Regions from separate parts of the Shewanella sp. NFH-SH190041 genome, predicted to be linked through region 1. Evidence: predicted binding sites of a transcription regulator. Region 1 holds the regulator's gene; each other region holds the start of a gene.

Region 1 (3,736 bases):
TTATTACGCTCCAAATGGGGCAGCCAAGTCTCGAGTAAGTTTTCGATTTGCCAGATAAATTTATTTACCAGTGGTTGACGGCTTAGAAACTCTTGCACAGGCTGATCTCGACCGGTAAATGGGCGTAATTCAGGCTCCCAGTGTGGGTTAGGTAAAAAACGCACATCAAACATAAAATCAGCTTCTGCGGGCATACCATGTTTAAAACCAAATGATTCAAAGGTGATCACCAGTTCTTTTTCTACATGCCCTAACAGTATGTGTCGAACGCGATCACTGAGTTCATAAATATTCAAACTTGAGGTATCGATAAAGTGATCCATCACGCTGGACAGTGGTGCCAATAACTGTCCTTCAAGTTTGATTGCTTCTTGCAGTGATGCTTGATTTTTGGATAAAGGGTGTAGCCGACGGGTTTCACTATAGCGCTTGAGTAAAACCTCATCGGTCGAATACAGGTAAAAACTGGTAATCTCAATGTTATTTGGCAAGCCGCTTAGTTGTTGCTCTAGCAGTTTGTCTTGCTCTGGTAGATTGCGCACATCAACACTGATAGCGACTTGTTCATTGCTATTTTTCAACTGTTCAAGCAAGCTGCCAATCAAAGCTAATGGTAGGTTATCAACACAGTAATAACCTAAGTCTTCCAATACCCGAAGCGCTACAGATTTTCCTGAGCCGCTGCGGCCTGAGACGATAACGAGTTTCATCCGGCAATCACCTGGTAAAGTTCAGTTTCATCCTGAGTTTTACGTAACTGTTTTACGATTTGTTTATCGCTGAGTTTCTCTGCCATTGCTGAGAGTGTGGCTAAGTGCTCCTGACATTGGGCTTCCGGTACCAAGAGGGCGAATAAAATATCCACCGGTTGATTATCTATGGCATCGAAAGGAATTGGCTCGGTGCATTTCACCAATACGGCGATAGGTTGTTCTATGTTAGCGAGACGGCCATGGGGAATCGCAATACCATTTCCTATACCTGTGCTCCCCATTTTTTCCCTTGCAAGAAGACTTTCAAAGACTTCCTGAGCGGAAAGGGTGGGGTACTGGGCGGCGACTAGGTCGCTAATCAGCTCCAGTACCTTTTTCTTACTGCCCGGAGTGGCACAGGTCGTGCATTCCGGCTGCAGGATGGTACTGAGTTCCATCGTTAGTGTTTAGTCAACTTCTCTTTGTGTTTAATGACCTGACGATCGAGTTTATCTATCAGGGTGTCAATGGCGGCATACATGTCCGCGTGTTCGGATGTGGCAAAAATCTCACCGCCATTAAGGTGTAATTTTGCTTCTGCTTTCTGTTGCATTTTCTCAACATTCAGCACAACGTGGACATTATTGATCTGTTCGAAATGGCGTTCAAGCTTTGTAAATTTGCTCTCTACATACTCACGCAATGAGTCGGTGATCTCGATGTGATGCCCCGTCAGGTTGATTTGCATAGATATCTACCTCCATTGTCCCAGTGGTTTTATAAACTCTTACGTTGATTGGAAGGCGGGATTAACATCGCTTCTCGATATTTTGCGATGGTCCGTCTTGCCACGTTTATTCCTTGTTCGGCCAGAAGCTGTGCCATTTTACTGTCGCTTAATGGCTTCTTCTGGTTCTCTGCAGCCACCAGTTTTTTGATAAAGGCTCTGATGGCAGTTGAAGAGCATTCTCCGCCATCTTCGGTTCCGACGTGGCTAGAGAAAAAATATTTCAGTTCAAAAATGCCCCGAGGGGTGTGCATGTATTTTTGGGTTGTTACCCGAGAAATCGTGGATTCATGCATTTCCACCGCTTCAGCAATATCATTGAGTACCATGGGTTTCATGGCTTCGTCGCCGAATTCAAAAAAGCCTTGTTGAAACTGTACAATACAATTGGCCACTTTTAACAGGGTATCATTGCGGCTCTCGAGACTTTTGATAAACCATTTAGCCTCTTGTAGGTGCCCTCGGATAAATTGACTATCAGATTGATTTTTGCTGCTGCGTGCAATTGCTGCATATTGCTGATTAACACTGAGTTTTGGCATGCAATCAGGGTTTAACTCTACAACCCAACGGCCATTTTTCTTACTGACAGAAACATCGGGAATGACATATTCGTCGGACTCTCGACTGATCAGCAATCCAGGGCGTGGATTAAGTTGCTGGATTAAATTGATGGCATCGCGCAAGTCATCTTCTTTCAGTTTAGTCTTGCGCATTAAAGTGCGAAAATCCCGCCCGGCAATCAGCTCCAGATAATCTTTAATCAGTAATCGTGCGTTGTCGATATGTGGCGTTTCAGAGGGAAACTGGGCTAATTGGATTAGCAAGCATTCACTGAGATCCCGGGCACCAACGCCAATAGGATCAAAATGCTGAATACGTTTTAGAACAGCCTCAACTTCGTCCAACTCGGTTTCATCATCGCCTAATGCTTCGAGAATCTCTGCTGTGGTTTGAGTCAGATAGCCGCGTTCATCAATGGCTTCAATAATGGCGGTGGCAATAGCATTGTCATTATCAGAAAATGGGGTCAGGTTCTTCTGCCACTCCAGATGTTCATAAAGCCCTTCACTGGTTTCCCCTTGAAATGGCATATCGTCATCACGTCCAGCAGCACCTGAGGATACTGGTGAAGCGGTATAGACTTCATCCCAAGTGGTATCCATGGGAAGTTCGTCGGGCATTGACTCCTGAGTGACAGCATCAGCGGTATCGACAGTTGAACTATCCGGCGTCTCGGTACGGTATTGTTCTTCGTCTGATATGGCGTCCTGTTCTTTTGTGTCTGCTTCGTATTGCTCTTCATCCATCTCCAGCAGCGGATTTGCATCCAATGCCTGCTGGATTTCTTGTTGTAGCTCGAGAGATGAAAGTTGCAGTAATCTGATCGCCTGTTGCAACTGAGGCGTCATGGTTAACTGCTGACCCAGTTTGAGCTGGAGTGACGCTTTCATATAACCGCAAATCCCTGTTTAGAATATTTGTGATGGAAAATACTGGTGAGCAGCGGAAAGGTTCCTGATAAGAGCCGCTCAGCGCCATGTCTGAAGGCGTTAAACCTAACTATAGCCTGAATTGTTCGCCTAAGTACACTGTGCGCACCTGTTGGTTATCTAGAATCTCAGCAGGAGTTCCTTCCGCAATCAAGTTACCGTGACTGACAATGTAGGCGTGTTCACAGACATCGAGGGTTTCGCGCACATTGTGGTCGGTGATCAGTACGCCTAAGCCCCTATCCCTCAGTTGCTCAATAATTTTTTTGATATCGATAACTGAAATAGGGTCTACACCGGCAAATGGTTCATCTAAAAGAATAAATTTAGGATTTGCCGCTAATGCTCGGGCAATTTCAACCCGGCGGCGTTCCCCGCCGGATAGGGCCATCCCCATGGAATCACGGATATGGGTAATGTTGAACTCTTCTAACAGATGCTCCAGCTGCTCTTCACGCTGATCCCGGGTGAGATCTTTGCGGGTCTGCAGTACTGCCATAATATTGTCCCGTACGGATAATTTACGGAAAATACTGGCTTCCTGAGGCAAGTAACCAATGCCTTTGCGTGCCCGCATATGCATGGGATCCAGTGTCAGGTCTTCATCATTGATAAAAATCTGTCCCCGGTCACTCTTAACCAAGCCAACGACCATATAAAAGGTGGTGGTTTTACCTGCCCCGTTAGGCCCCAGTAGACCGACGATCTGCCCGGTTTTGACTTCCAGACTGACGTCTTTAACCACATTACGACTTTTATAGCTT
Region 2 (3,736 bases), 730 kb from region 1:
ACCACTAACCGGGTCGCGCAGCAGTTTCATCAGGGCAGTTTGCAATTTACCAATAATGCTTTGGATCTCGCCATTAGCGGTGGCGCATTTTTTGTCACCTCATCCGGGGTGGGCTCACAGGATTATACCTACACCCGTGCCGGTGCATTTAAAGTGGACTCTGACAGCTTGTTGGTGGACTCTTCCGGTAACTATCTACAGACTTTTCCCGTTGATCGGGATGGTAATTCCACGTCGGTTAGTTTAACGACCACAGCACCGGTTGAAGTACCGGGAACGGCAGGCAGCCCGGTGAAAACATCGGATGTGGGCATTCGCATGAATGTTAATGCGGGTGATGGCAGTAAGGTGCTGGCGGATTTTGATCCCAATAATTCTGAAACCTTTAATAACTCCACCTCAGTGACCTTTTATGATTCGTTGGGGGAACCCCATATTCTGACCACCTATTTTGTTCGTCCTCAAGATGCAGCTTATACCGGAGAAAGTAACTGGGTCGCATTTTATGCCATAGACGGGAAACAGGTGGATTTGGCCGGGCCTGCCGGCACTTATCAAACCGATACTGATGCCGATGGCACGCCGGATACCCCGGCAACCGCGACTAATGCTGGCGGTTGGACAGGCGCCGTGCTGAAATTTAATGATACCGGCGTTTATGTTGGCTCTGATCCGATAGCCATAACCACTGAGCAGTTGGGGGTGGCTGGTGCCAATGTGCTGAATCTCGGCGCAGATGGTACCCAAGAACTGACCATTAATTTTGAAAATCCCACGCAGTATTCAGCCCCATTTGAAGTGACGGTGTTATCACAAAATGGCACGACAGTGGGGCGATTGACTAATGTGGAGGTGGCACCAGATGGCTTGATTGTGGCGTCATACAGTAATGGCACTACGGCACCCTTGGCTCGGGTGGCACTGGCGATGTTTGCTAATGAACAGGGCTTGGTACAAAACGGTAATACTTCTTGGCAACCTAGCTTGGAATCGGGCCCTGCTTTAGCTGGGGAAGCGGGAACAGGCACTTTTGGTGATATCCGTTCCTCTGCATTGGAACTCTCTAACGTTGATCTCACCACTGAATTGGTGGATTTGATTTCTGCACAGCGTAATTTCCAGGCCAACTCTCGGGCGCTGGAAGTGAACAATACTTTGCAACAGACCATATTACAGATCCGTTAAGCCGGTATGGCAAAGGGCTGCAGCCAACTGGCAGCCTTTTGCCGCAGTATTCACTCTCACTTCCTCCTTTTCCCTTCCTACATACTGCTCTGACGCCTTATTGGCGCTATTTCGTGGCACAAAGCTTGCTTTTTAACCACAGGAATAAAGTTTGACGGAGTAGCTGATGGACAAGTTTCTCTATATCGCCATGTCTGGTGCTAAGCAAAATATGCATTCGCTGGCGGTGCGGGCCAATAATCTGGCCAATGCCAATACCGATGGTTTTAAAGCTGATTTAGCCCAAGCGCGCAGTATGCAGGCCTTCGGCGAAGGATTGCCTACCCGGGTCTTTGCCATGACGGAGCAACCAGGAGCCGATTTTACTCCCGGGGCGCTGAAAACCACTGGCCGGGATTTAGATATCGCCATTGATGGTAACGGGTGGCTGGCAGTGGAGGCCGCTGATGGGCAAGAGGCGTATACCCGCTCTGGCAGTTTACATCTGGATGCGGCCGGGGTGCTGCGTAATGACAGAGGCAATGCTGTTATCGGCGAGGGGGGCCCGGTGGTCCTGCCATTACCGATTCAGAAAATTGAGATTGGTCAAGATGGCACTATCTCTATCCGCCCACAAGGGGCACCTGCGGAGGTGATTGAAGTGGTCGGTCAGCTGAAACTGGTTGATCCGGGAAATGCTGAACTGATGCGGGGAGAAGATGGCCTGTTTCGGCAACTTTCCGGTCAAGATGCTGAATTTAGCGAGACGGTACGCTTGGTATCTGGGGCAGTGGAAGGCAGTAATGTTAACCCCGTGCATGAAATGGTGGCCATGATTGATTTGCAACGCCAGTTTGAAATGCAGGTCAAGATGATCAAAACCGCGGAAGAAAATGACCGCGCATCAGCATCCTTGATGCGTATCAGTTAGGAGGACAGCTCATGCATCCTGCATTATGGATAAGTAAAACCGGCCTTGATGCTCAGCAGACGGATATTTCCGTTATTTCGAATAATGTCGCTAATGCCAGTACTGTGGGGTACAAGAAAACCCGCGCGGTATTTGAAGATTTGCTGTATCAAACCGTCAATCAGGCTGGTGGCATCAGTGCTGCCAATACCAAGTTACCCAATGGTCTAAATATTGGCGCGGGGACCAAAGTGGTGGCCACCCAGAAGATGTTTACTCAAGGCAATATGGTAACCACGGATAATGCGCTGGATTTGATGATTGAAGGGAGTGGCTTTTTTGAGTTGCAGCTGCCCGATGGCAGTGCGGCTTATACCCGCAATGGTCAGTTTACGTTAGATGATACCGGCCAGATGGTGACACCGGGGGCCGGTTATGTGTTACAGCCGCCGGTGAATATTCCGGCCGATGCTGTATCCATTACCGTGTCGGCAGAAGGACAGGTGTCGGTAAAAACGGCCGGTGCGGCGGAAAATCAGGTTGTGGGTCAGTTGAGTATTGCCGACTTTATCAATCCCTCTGGTTTGGAGCCCATGGGCCAGAACCTGTATCTGGAGACGGGGGCCAGCGGTGCACCTATCCAGGGCACAGCATCATTAGATGGGTTGGGGGCTATCCGACAAGGCGCGCTGGAAACCTCTAATGTCAATGTGACTGAAGAGCTGGTTAATTTGATTGAAAGTCAGCGCATCTATGAAATGAATTCCAAAGTCATCTCAGCTGTGGATCAGATGCTGGCTTATGTGAATCAGAACCTATAAGGCGGTCATTATGGTTTCCATGTTGGTGTTTTGGCGGCGAGTTTGGCAACCTCGATGTGAGAGACGTGCAGAGCTGCGCGATTGCCTGGTTTCAGGGCATAGATTTATATCTTGGGTGTGCATCGGGCGGCATCTCTTAAAGCATTGTTGTTTGGTCGCGGGGGGGGTATTGCTGGCGGGTTGCAGCAGTACGCCGTCAAAACCTTTTGCTGATGACCCTTATTATGCCCCTGTGGTGCCCTCGCCACCTGTCACCCAGATGGATGTGACCGGCTCTATGTATCAGGCCAGTCAAGCGGGCAGTTTGTATTCCGATATCCGCGCCCATAAGGTGGGTGACATTATTACCGTGGTACTGAGTGAGTCGACTCAGGCATCCAAAAGTGCCAATAACGATATCACTAAGTCGGCTAATCTGACGCTGGACCCTATCAATGCCGGTGGGCGTAATGTCACCATCAAAGGGGTGCCGTTGGATTTGCAATATAAGGACAGTTTTAATAGCAACCGTGCTGCGGATGCGGATCAAAGTAATAGCTTGTCTGGCAGTATTTCGGCCAATGTTATGCAGGTATTGGATAACGGTAATTTGGTTATTCGCGGAGAAAAGTGGATAACCATTAACCATGGGGAGGAGTTTATTCGTCTTACCGGCATTGTACGCTCGGAAGATATCAGCCCGGATAACCGTATTCAGTCCGTTAGGGTGGCCAATGCCCGTATTCAATACAGTGGGACTGGTACCTTTGCCGATGCTCAGCAGGTGGGATGGCTAAGCCAGTTTTTCCTTGGTGATTGGTGGCCGTTTTAGGGGGCGGAGATGAAAATACTGTTACTGTCT
Region 3 (3,736 bases), 1.7 Mb from region 1:
CGGGCATAGAAGCAATGGTTTCTACCGCTAACTCATGGCTATAGCCCATTTCTTTTGGGTTAGCGATGGGACCGCCCGCCTGTTCCTGCAGATCTTTTGCCCGTCCATCCCAGAATTGCGCCAGCATATAATTTGCGTTGAGCACAGTGGGTGCATTGATTGGCCCCTGTTGCCACTGGTCGCCAATCGAAGTTGGGATGGCATCAACCCCGCCTAACGAGAGGTTGTGGCAAGAGTTACAGGAGATAAAGCCTGATTTTGATAGCCGGGGATCAAAATAAAGCATTTTCCCCAACTCGACTTTGTCTGGCTCCGTGATTTTGGCTGGTGGGATAATACTAATGGGTTCAGCAGCGAAAATTGTTGGAATATAAGCTAAAGATAAGGTCAGTAGAATCGGACTAAGTAGGGTTGATTTCATCAGATGCCTTGGAATAGTTATTATAAAAACTTTAATAAACAAAGCTTAATCTTTGCCGGGTAAGGCCAGAAACAGATTGTTTAGATTGTGTCTATCGCTTAGCTGGATAAACAGATTGTGAGTGATATCCTTGGCATTTTATTAATGGTCTGTTAGGCGGGCTATACTTGGTGGATGCTTCATGGATGATGTGTGCAGGATAGGTAGGAAATTATTAAACGGTATGATGCTGCAGGAGTTCACCATGCCACTGTTATTTTCATCATCCTCTTTATTACGCGCCCTGCGTAAATGGGCTCTATTACTGAATGTGGCTCTTTTATCTTGTTGTGTGACATTTTCCGTCCGTGGTGAGACGTTACACCTGATTTCAATTTTATGGCCTCCTTATGCCAGTCAGTTTTTGCCGGAGCAAGGGGCATCAGTAGCTGTGGTGAAAGCGGCAGTCAGAGCAATGGGGCATGATGTTAAAGTCGATTTTTATCCTTGGCGTCGAGCGATAAAACTTGCCAGTAATCCCACCAGTCGTTATTTAGGAATATTGCCGGTTTATGATCATCATCGTGGGCAATTTTTATTGTCGGCCCCTATTAGCTATAGCCCCTTGGGGTTGATTGAACGGCGTTTTCACCCCATCAGCTGGCTAACGGCTCAAGATTTACGTCAGTATTCACTTGCTACGGTACGCAATGATAATAATGCTCGAGTGTTAGATGCATTATTGGCACCGCAGCAACGCCTGATGATTGCGACGTCAGATTTGCACAATGTTAAAGCATTGGCCTCGGCGAGAATTGATGCTGCAGTGATGGATACCCGTGTCTTTACCTATTTACTACGTAGCCCCGCTGTCGCCTCCTTTCATGATGCGCTGCAGGTAAATAAGAAATTGCTTGCTAACCCTGGTTTGCATGTGGCGTTTCAACTTGGTGCCAAAGGGCGCCGTTGGCAACGAATTCTGGATCAGGGGCTAGCAAAAATTAATGTACCTGCGGTGATGCAGGGCTATTTAGGTGTCGCTATGCCGGTATCATCGGAATGATATTGCTGTATTAGTGACATTCATATCCTGCTTATGCTTTTGCCACGATTGTTTGACCTATGGGCGTTAAACTCAGTTGTGCCAGTTTTAAATGTTGTAGGCCGAAGGGAATACCAATAATGGTGATAAAACTGGCGATAGCCAATAACAGATGGCCTAATCCTAACCAGAACCCAAAGAGTAAAAACCAGATGATATTTCCTACCATCCCTAAATTACCTGTACCGATATCCTGTTTTCCGGTGAGGTATTCTCGTTCAATGACGGTCTGACCAAAGGGCCATAAACTCAATTCACCGATAACAAAACAGGCGCGACCAAATGGGATACCGATAATACTGATAAAGCAAAGCAATCCGACCAGCCACCAAGCGAGCCCCATCACTAATCCTCCGGTAAACAACCAGATAATGTTCAGTAGCAGGCGAAGTAAAGACATGTGTTTTCCTCATTGTTGTCGTTGATATTGCTGTAGAAAGCAAATCACAGGCCACTATTAACATAATGATTTATTGATTATTTTTGGTTAGATTGCTTTTCGCTCTGAAAATCTGGGTGGCCAATTAAACCAATATATCGTTGTTTTGACTAAATCGGTTTAGGGTATCATGGCGCAGGTTTTACTTAGTGCTATTGGTTTTATTGCAAGGGAGTTTCATTTTGCGCTTATCCCATTCACCGGTTGATACCGTCACATTGTTTGGGCGGAACGTGTTTATAAAACGTGATGATCTACTACATGGGGCATTTAGTGGTAATAAAGCCCGTAAATTTGCTTATTTTCTGCAACACGATTTCCCCTCTGTCACCACGTTGGTTGGTTATGGTTCTCCCCAAGCAAATTCCCTGTACGCCCTTACTGCGCTTGCTGCATTAAAGGGTTGGCAGCTTAAATTTTATGTTGATCATGTTGCATCATATATCCATCAGCATCCAGCTGGGAATTATCGTGCGGCACTGGCACTCGGAGCCGAAATTATTGATTTGAGCCAATGTATCGATCGTCAAGGGTTAAGTTGCCATGATTATATTGCCGCCCAAGCATGGTCTTTGCATCAGGATGTACTCGTGGTGCCAGAGGGAGGGCGTTGTCATCAAGCTCAATATGGCATTGATCAACTGGCTGATGAAATTATTCATTGGCAACAGGAGCAGTTACGAGCGCCATTGAGAGTTGTGTTGCCATCAGGAACAGGTACCACTGCACTTTACTTACAACGGCGTTTTTGGGCACGTAAAGTAGACATTCAAGTTTATACTGCGGCAACGGTGGGTGGTGATTCGTATTTGCATCAACAATTTGCTGAACTTGAAGCAGATAGCAATTGTTATCCTAAAGTGGTTTCCTTGGGGCAAAAATATCACTATGGCAAGTTATATCCCCAGTGTTTATCGGTTTGGCAGCTGGCTTGTGAGTGTGGCATTGAGTTTGATCTACTTTATGACCCAGTAGGTTTGATATTACTCGCTCAATTATTGGATAAATACCCCAATGGTGATGTTATGTATCTTCATCAGGGTGGGTTGCTTGGTAATGAGACGATGTTGCCCCGCTATCAACGTAAATATCCAGAGAAATTTCTTAGTTAAGTAACTAACGGTCTGTTTAGTTACAGCTCAATAAGAGAGGCAAATGGTTATGAGCCTACTCATGATGGGCTCTTTTTTGTGCAGCTAGCGACTAGAACGGTGGGTAGTAAAGATTAGTTGATAAAGCTGGGGAAATGTGCAGAAGCTGTGTTGAGGTTATCACTGTTTGGTCAGGTTCCATCTGCCGCAGTGCAGATGCTAGCCTGACCAAAAGAGAAGAGTAACATGATAAAACCTTGCTGCTGTGACACTCGTCCTGGAAGATGTGAGGTAGGACCGTGATGGAGTGCGGTCAGCGGTTTGTTATTTACTGTTTGGATTTAACAACCATTTCATAAATTTCAGTGCTTCTGTGCGTTTTGAGAAGGTTTGACGGTTTTTACCGTGTTTATCTGTAAACGCAATGGAAGTTTTGTTGATAGAAATAGAATCTACCGGGAAGCACACATTAATTTCATGGTTATCGATTTTGTATGACATAGGTCACACTCCTTATTACTACTGATAGTTTCACTTTTTCAGTGAATCAAATGTTTCAATAAAATATCCTCAGCCCGGGGCAGGCGGAATCGTTATCGACTTGAGTCTGTAGTTGGTACATTTCCCAAAGGTTTTACTTTATTTTTAGTCTGCTCATGAGCATCTCTGCTACGAAAAACGCTAGCAGATAGGCGCTAAAAAGT
Region 4 (3,736 bases), 720 kb from region 1:
GAGGGGATCAACACTTTTTGTCCCACTAACCCCGATGCCTGTAGCGCCTGACTTGAGGTCATCACACTATTGAGGTTAACAATTTCATCATTGAGCGATGCAATGCCATCCACAGTGGAAAACGATGCCATCTGGGCAATCATCTGGTCATTTCCCACCGGCTTAAACGGATCCTGCATCGACAGCTGCTGACTAAGCAGAGCAAAAAAATCTTCTTGCGATAGCTCTTTATTTTGATCAGCGCCTGTCGCAACCTCGGGACTGCCACGCAAGCTATCAAGATAAGGCGAGCCGGACGATGATTCAGATATCGCTTGACTGGCTGAACGACTTAGCAAAGCGCCGGCACCAGTTAATGGATTAATGAGGCTCAAAGGTTACCTCCCGCACAGGGCCATTATTTGCCGATCCTCAGGGTCTGCTGCAGCATAGATTTTGCCGCTTCAGTCACCTGCACATTCATCTGATATGAGCGTGATGCTGAAATCATATCTGCCATCTGCTCCATCACATTGACATTAGGCTTATAAATAAACCCTTGCTCATCCGCTAACGGATGCTGGGGGGAATATTCCTTTGTCAGCGGCGAATCACTGGCCACAATGCCTTTCACCTTAACGCCTTGACTTGCACTTTGCTGCAGCCCGGCGCGGGCCAGCTCCGTTTCAAATACGGGGTAACGGGCGCGGTAAGTGTCATTGGTACTACTGGAAACCGCACCAGCGTTGGCAATATTACTGGCGGTGGTATTGAGCCGGACCGACTGGGCAGACATACCGCTGCCAGACACATTGAAAATATTAAACAGACTCATGGCTTAATTTCCTTTTAATGCTTTTTTCAACCCGGCGAATTTACCGTCCAGAAACCCCAGCGACATCTGATATTCCAGCGCATTTTCCATAAATGCGGCCTGCTCTTGCTGAATATCCACCGTATTTGCATCGCCAGTATCTGGCTGGTGGGGAATACGAAATTTCACCTGCTCAGCCGCCAGCATGCGGGTATCAAAGTGCTGCCCATCGGTGCGGTGCATTTTCATGCCCTGTTGCTGATGTCTGGCATTGTCCAGTGCCCGGGAAAAATCCACATCGCGGGCGCGGTATTGGGGAGTGTCAGCATTGGCAATATTGCTGGAGATCACTTCCGCCCGTTTGGCTCTGATACCAAGGGTGAATTGGTGGATCCCTAATGCCTTATCAAAACTCAATGCCATCGCCACTCCTTGCCGGTCGCATTATCGACCTGTGCTGATTGTGATGACAATAAGATGGCAAAGGGTGTGCCAATTTAAGTAATTTGAGAGGAGAAAATAAAAAAATGGGCCGATATTTATATCAGCCCATTTTAAAAAACCATTAAATTTAATATCTTATCTACGCTTGCGGTAATAAATACCAGGGTTACAGCGCACCATATCAAACTCATCCGTTAGCCCGGCCAAAGACTCAGAGGCCCCAAGGAACAGAATACCGCCAGGATTGAGCGCGGCAGCAAATTGCCGCAGGATCTTTGCTTTTGCCTCAGGCGCAAAATAGATAAGCACATTACGGCAGAAAATAATGTCAAACTTGCCTAACGCGGCATAACTTTCCAGTAGATTGTGCGCGCGGAAAGTCACCATACGTTTGACATTATCTCTTACCCGCATCGTGCCCGAGGGCATAGGTTCAAAAAACTGTCGTTTACGCTCTTCTGATAAGCCACGTCCTAATGCCAGATTATCGTACTCAGCTGCACGACACCGCTCTAACATAGTCGGGGATAAATCCGTGGCTAAAATAGTCACGCCCGCGGGCAAACTACCCGGTTTTTTCTGTTGGGTTTCCAACACTGTCATTGCCAAAGAGTAAGGCTCTTGGCCAGAAGAACAGGCGGCTGACCATATTTTGATAGGTCGCCCCAGATGAGCAAACTCTGCCAGCAATTCACTGCCGAGCAGTTCAAAAGGATATCTATCCCTGAACCACAGAGTTTCATTAGTGGTCATTGCATCAATCACCTCAGAGCGTAATTGGCGCTCCATCGGTTTCATCGACTGCTGAATGACAGCTGATAAGCTGGGCAAATCATATTTGCCCATTAAGGGTGCCAATCTGCTGCGGACAAGATACTGTTTATTGTCGCCCAGAACGATACCACTGTGTTGTTCCAAGAATTGCTTGAATTGACTGTAGTCAGATTCAGCAAGAGTCTTATTAGGCACGCTTCTTTCCTATTAATCACACCCGCGTAAAAACGCTGAATGGCTTTGCCAGTCAAATAATTTAGATGCTTAAGTGTTTATTCACTGTGGCAGCTAATTCATCAGGACTGAATTTAGCAATAAAGTCATCCGCCCCAACTTTTTCTACCATGGCTTGGTTAAATACCCCGCTCAGCGAAGTATGCAGTACCACTTTGATGTCCTTCAGCCGAGGATCATTACGGATCTCCGCTGTCAGGGTATAACCATCCATTTCCGGCATTTCGATATCAGAGATTATCAATGGGATCTCATCGGCCACATTGCCATATTCTTCAGCAAAATGTTTCAACATCCGCAATGCTTCACCACCATCTTTGGCGGTATCAATCTTTAATCCAAGCGGTGCAAGCGAGCGGATAATCTGTTTCCGTGCCACAGCTGAGTCATCAATCACCATAATGTGGAATGATTGCTCTGCGGTCACGGTAAGCTTTTCCCGTGCTTCATCACTGAGTTCAGTTTTCACCGGTGAAATTTCATCCAGGATTTTTTCCACATCCAGAATTTCAACCAGTTCACCTTCAATTTCAGTTACTGCAGTTAAATAAGAGAACCGACCAGCCCCTTTTGGAGGTGGCATAATGGCATCCCAGTTCATATTGATAATACGTTCGACAGCATTAACCAAGAACCCCTGCACACTTCGGTTATATTCCGAAATAATGATAAAACAGTTATCTGTGTTCTCAACCCGAGGTCCACCGGTCGCGACAGACAAATCAATCACTGAAATGGTCTGTCCCCTAACATGGGCAATTCCGCGGACATAAGGGCTGAGTTTAGGTAGGGTGGTCAAAGGGGGGCACTGTAGAACTTCTTTGACTTTAAAAACATTAATCCCGAAACGCTGACGTCCGTTAAGCCTGAACAACAACAGCTCCAGTCTATTTTGACCCACCAGCTGTGTGCGTTGGTTAACCGACTCAAGAATACTTGCCATAACTTCGCCCTAGCAGTCTTTATCTATGTATTGCCCAAATAATGTACATGGGCATAAAACTTGCAAAACTCCTTCTCGGGCACGGATAACGCCAACTAACTGACAGGTATGTAATACATCCGTCCCGGCATACAGCATTCCTTTCGGGGAAGTATAGGTGGAATACAAGGTGACAAGCTAGCCCGTTCAATATGAATATGAAACTAATTTCCCTTTTGGCATTTTATCTGAGCATTTTTTCAACTAACGCAGCACAAAATACTCACTTAACAGCCAACAACACACTATACAAACTGGCAAAGTCCACTGTCGCAGCAAAATTAAATGCTGCCGATGGGGCAAAAGTGCGCTTGCATGTAACACCGTTTCAGCCAGGCAATACACCTCCCGGATGTGAGGGGAAGCTAGAAGCCTCATTAGCCACTAACCGAGCAATCAAACAAACCAATACGGTAAAAATCCGCTGTCGTAACCAACAAAACCGTATTCTCTGGCAACGTTTTTTACCTGTCCGGGTCGATATATTATTGCCGGTTGTCGTTGCCGCC

Evidence for each region. The regulator sigma-54, encoded in region 1, starts transcription at its own class of promoters, with help from an activator protein. The targets are predictions, from matches to a motif close to GTTGGCACGNNNNTNGNNT.
Region 2: the regulator sigma-54 is predicted to act here: its motif matches at 1,298-1,316, upstream of flgF (flagellar basal-body rod protein FlgF).
Region 3: the regulator sigma-54 is predicted to act here: its motif matches at 1,940-1,958, upstream of NFHSH190041_RS10835 (YccF domain-containing protein).
Region 4: the regulator sigma-54 is predicted to act here: its motif matches at 1,272-1,290, upstream of flgB (flagellar basal body rod protein FlgB).

The regions. Positions count from the first base shown of each region.
Region 1 is NZ_AP026070.1:715,098-718,833, forward strand. Features, by position in the region: gene rapZ (RNase adapter RapZ) at 1-710, opposite strand, end outside; gene ptsN (PTS IIA-like nitrogen regulatory protein PtsN) at 707-1,150, opposite strand; gene hpf (ribosome hibernation promoting factor) at 1,153-1,440, opposite strand; gene NFHSH190041_RS03185 (RNA polymerase factor sigma-54) at 1,470-2,933, opposite strand; gene lptB (LPS export ABC transporter ATP-binding protein) at 3,043-3,736, opposite strand, start outside.
Region 2 is NZ_AP026070.1:1,441,860-1,445,595, forward strand. Features, by position in the region: gene flgE (flagellar hook protein FlgE) at 1-1,185, shown strand, start outside; gene flgF (flagellar basal-body rod protein FlgF) at 1,352-2,095, shown strand; gene flgG (flagellar basal-body rod protein FlgG) at 2,107-2,895, shown strand; gene flgH (flagellar basal body L-ring protein FlgH) at 3,047-3,706, shown strand; gene NFHSH190041_RS06375 (flagellar basal body P-ring protein FlgI) at 3,716-3,736, shown strand, end outside.
Region 3 is NZ_AP026070.1:2,425,156-2,428,891, reverse strand. Features, by position in the region: gene NFHSH190041_RS10845 (cytochrome-c peroxidase) at 1-421, opposite strand, end outside; gene NFHSH190041_RS10840 (substrate-binding periplasmic protein) at 666-1,463, shown strand; gene NFHSH190041_RS10835 (YccF domain-containing protein) at 1,495-1,902, opposite strand; gene NFHSH190041_RS10830 (1-aminocyclopropane-1-carboxylate deaminase/D-cysteine desulfhydrase) at 2,175-3,053, shown strand; gene NFHSH190041_RS10825 (hypothetical protein) at 3,357-3,533, opposite strand.
Region 4 is NZ_AP026070.1:1,437,528-1,441,263, reverse strand. Features, by position in the region: gene flgD (flagellar hook assembly protein FlgD) at 1-374, opposite strand, end outside; gene flgC (flagellar basal body rod protein FlgC) at 398-814, opposite strand; gene flgB (flagellar basal body rod protein FlgB) at 818-1,216, opposite strand; gene NFHSH190041_RS06335 (CheR family methyltransferase) at 1,373-2,206, opposite strand; gene NFHSH190041_RS06330 (chemotaxis protein CheV) at 2,268-3,188, opposite strand; gene flgA (flagellar basal body P-ring formation chaperone FlgA) at 3,386-3,736, shown strand, end outside.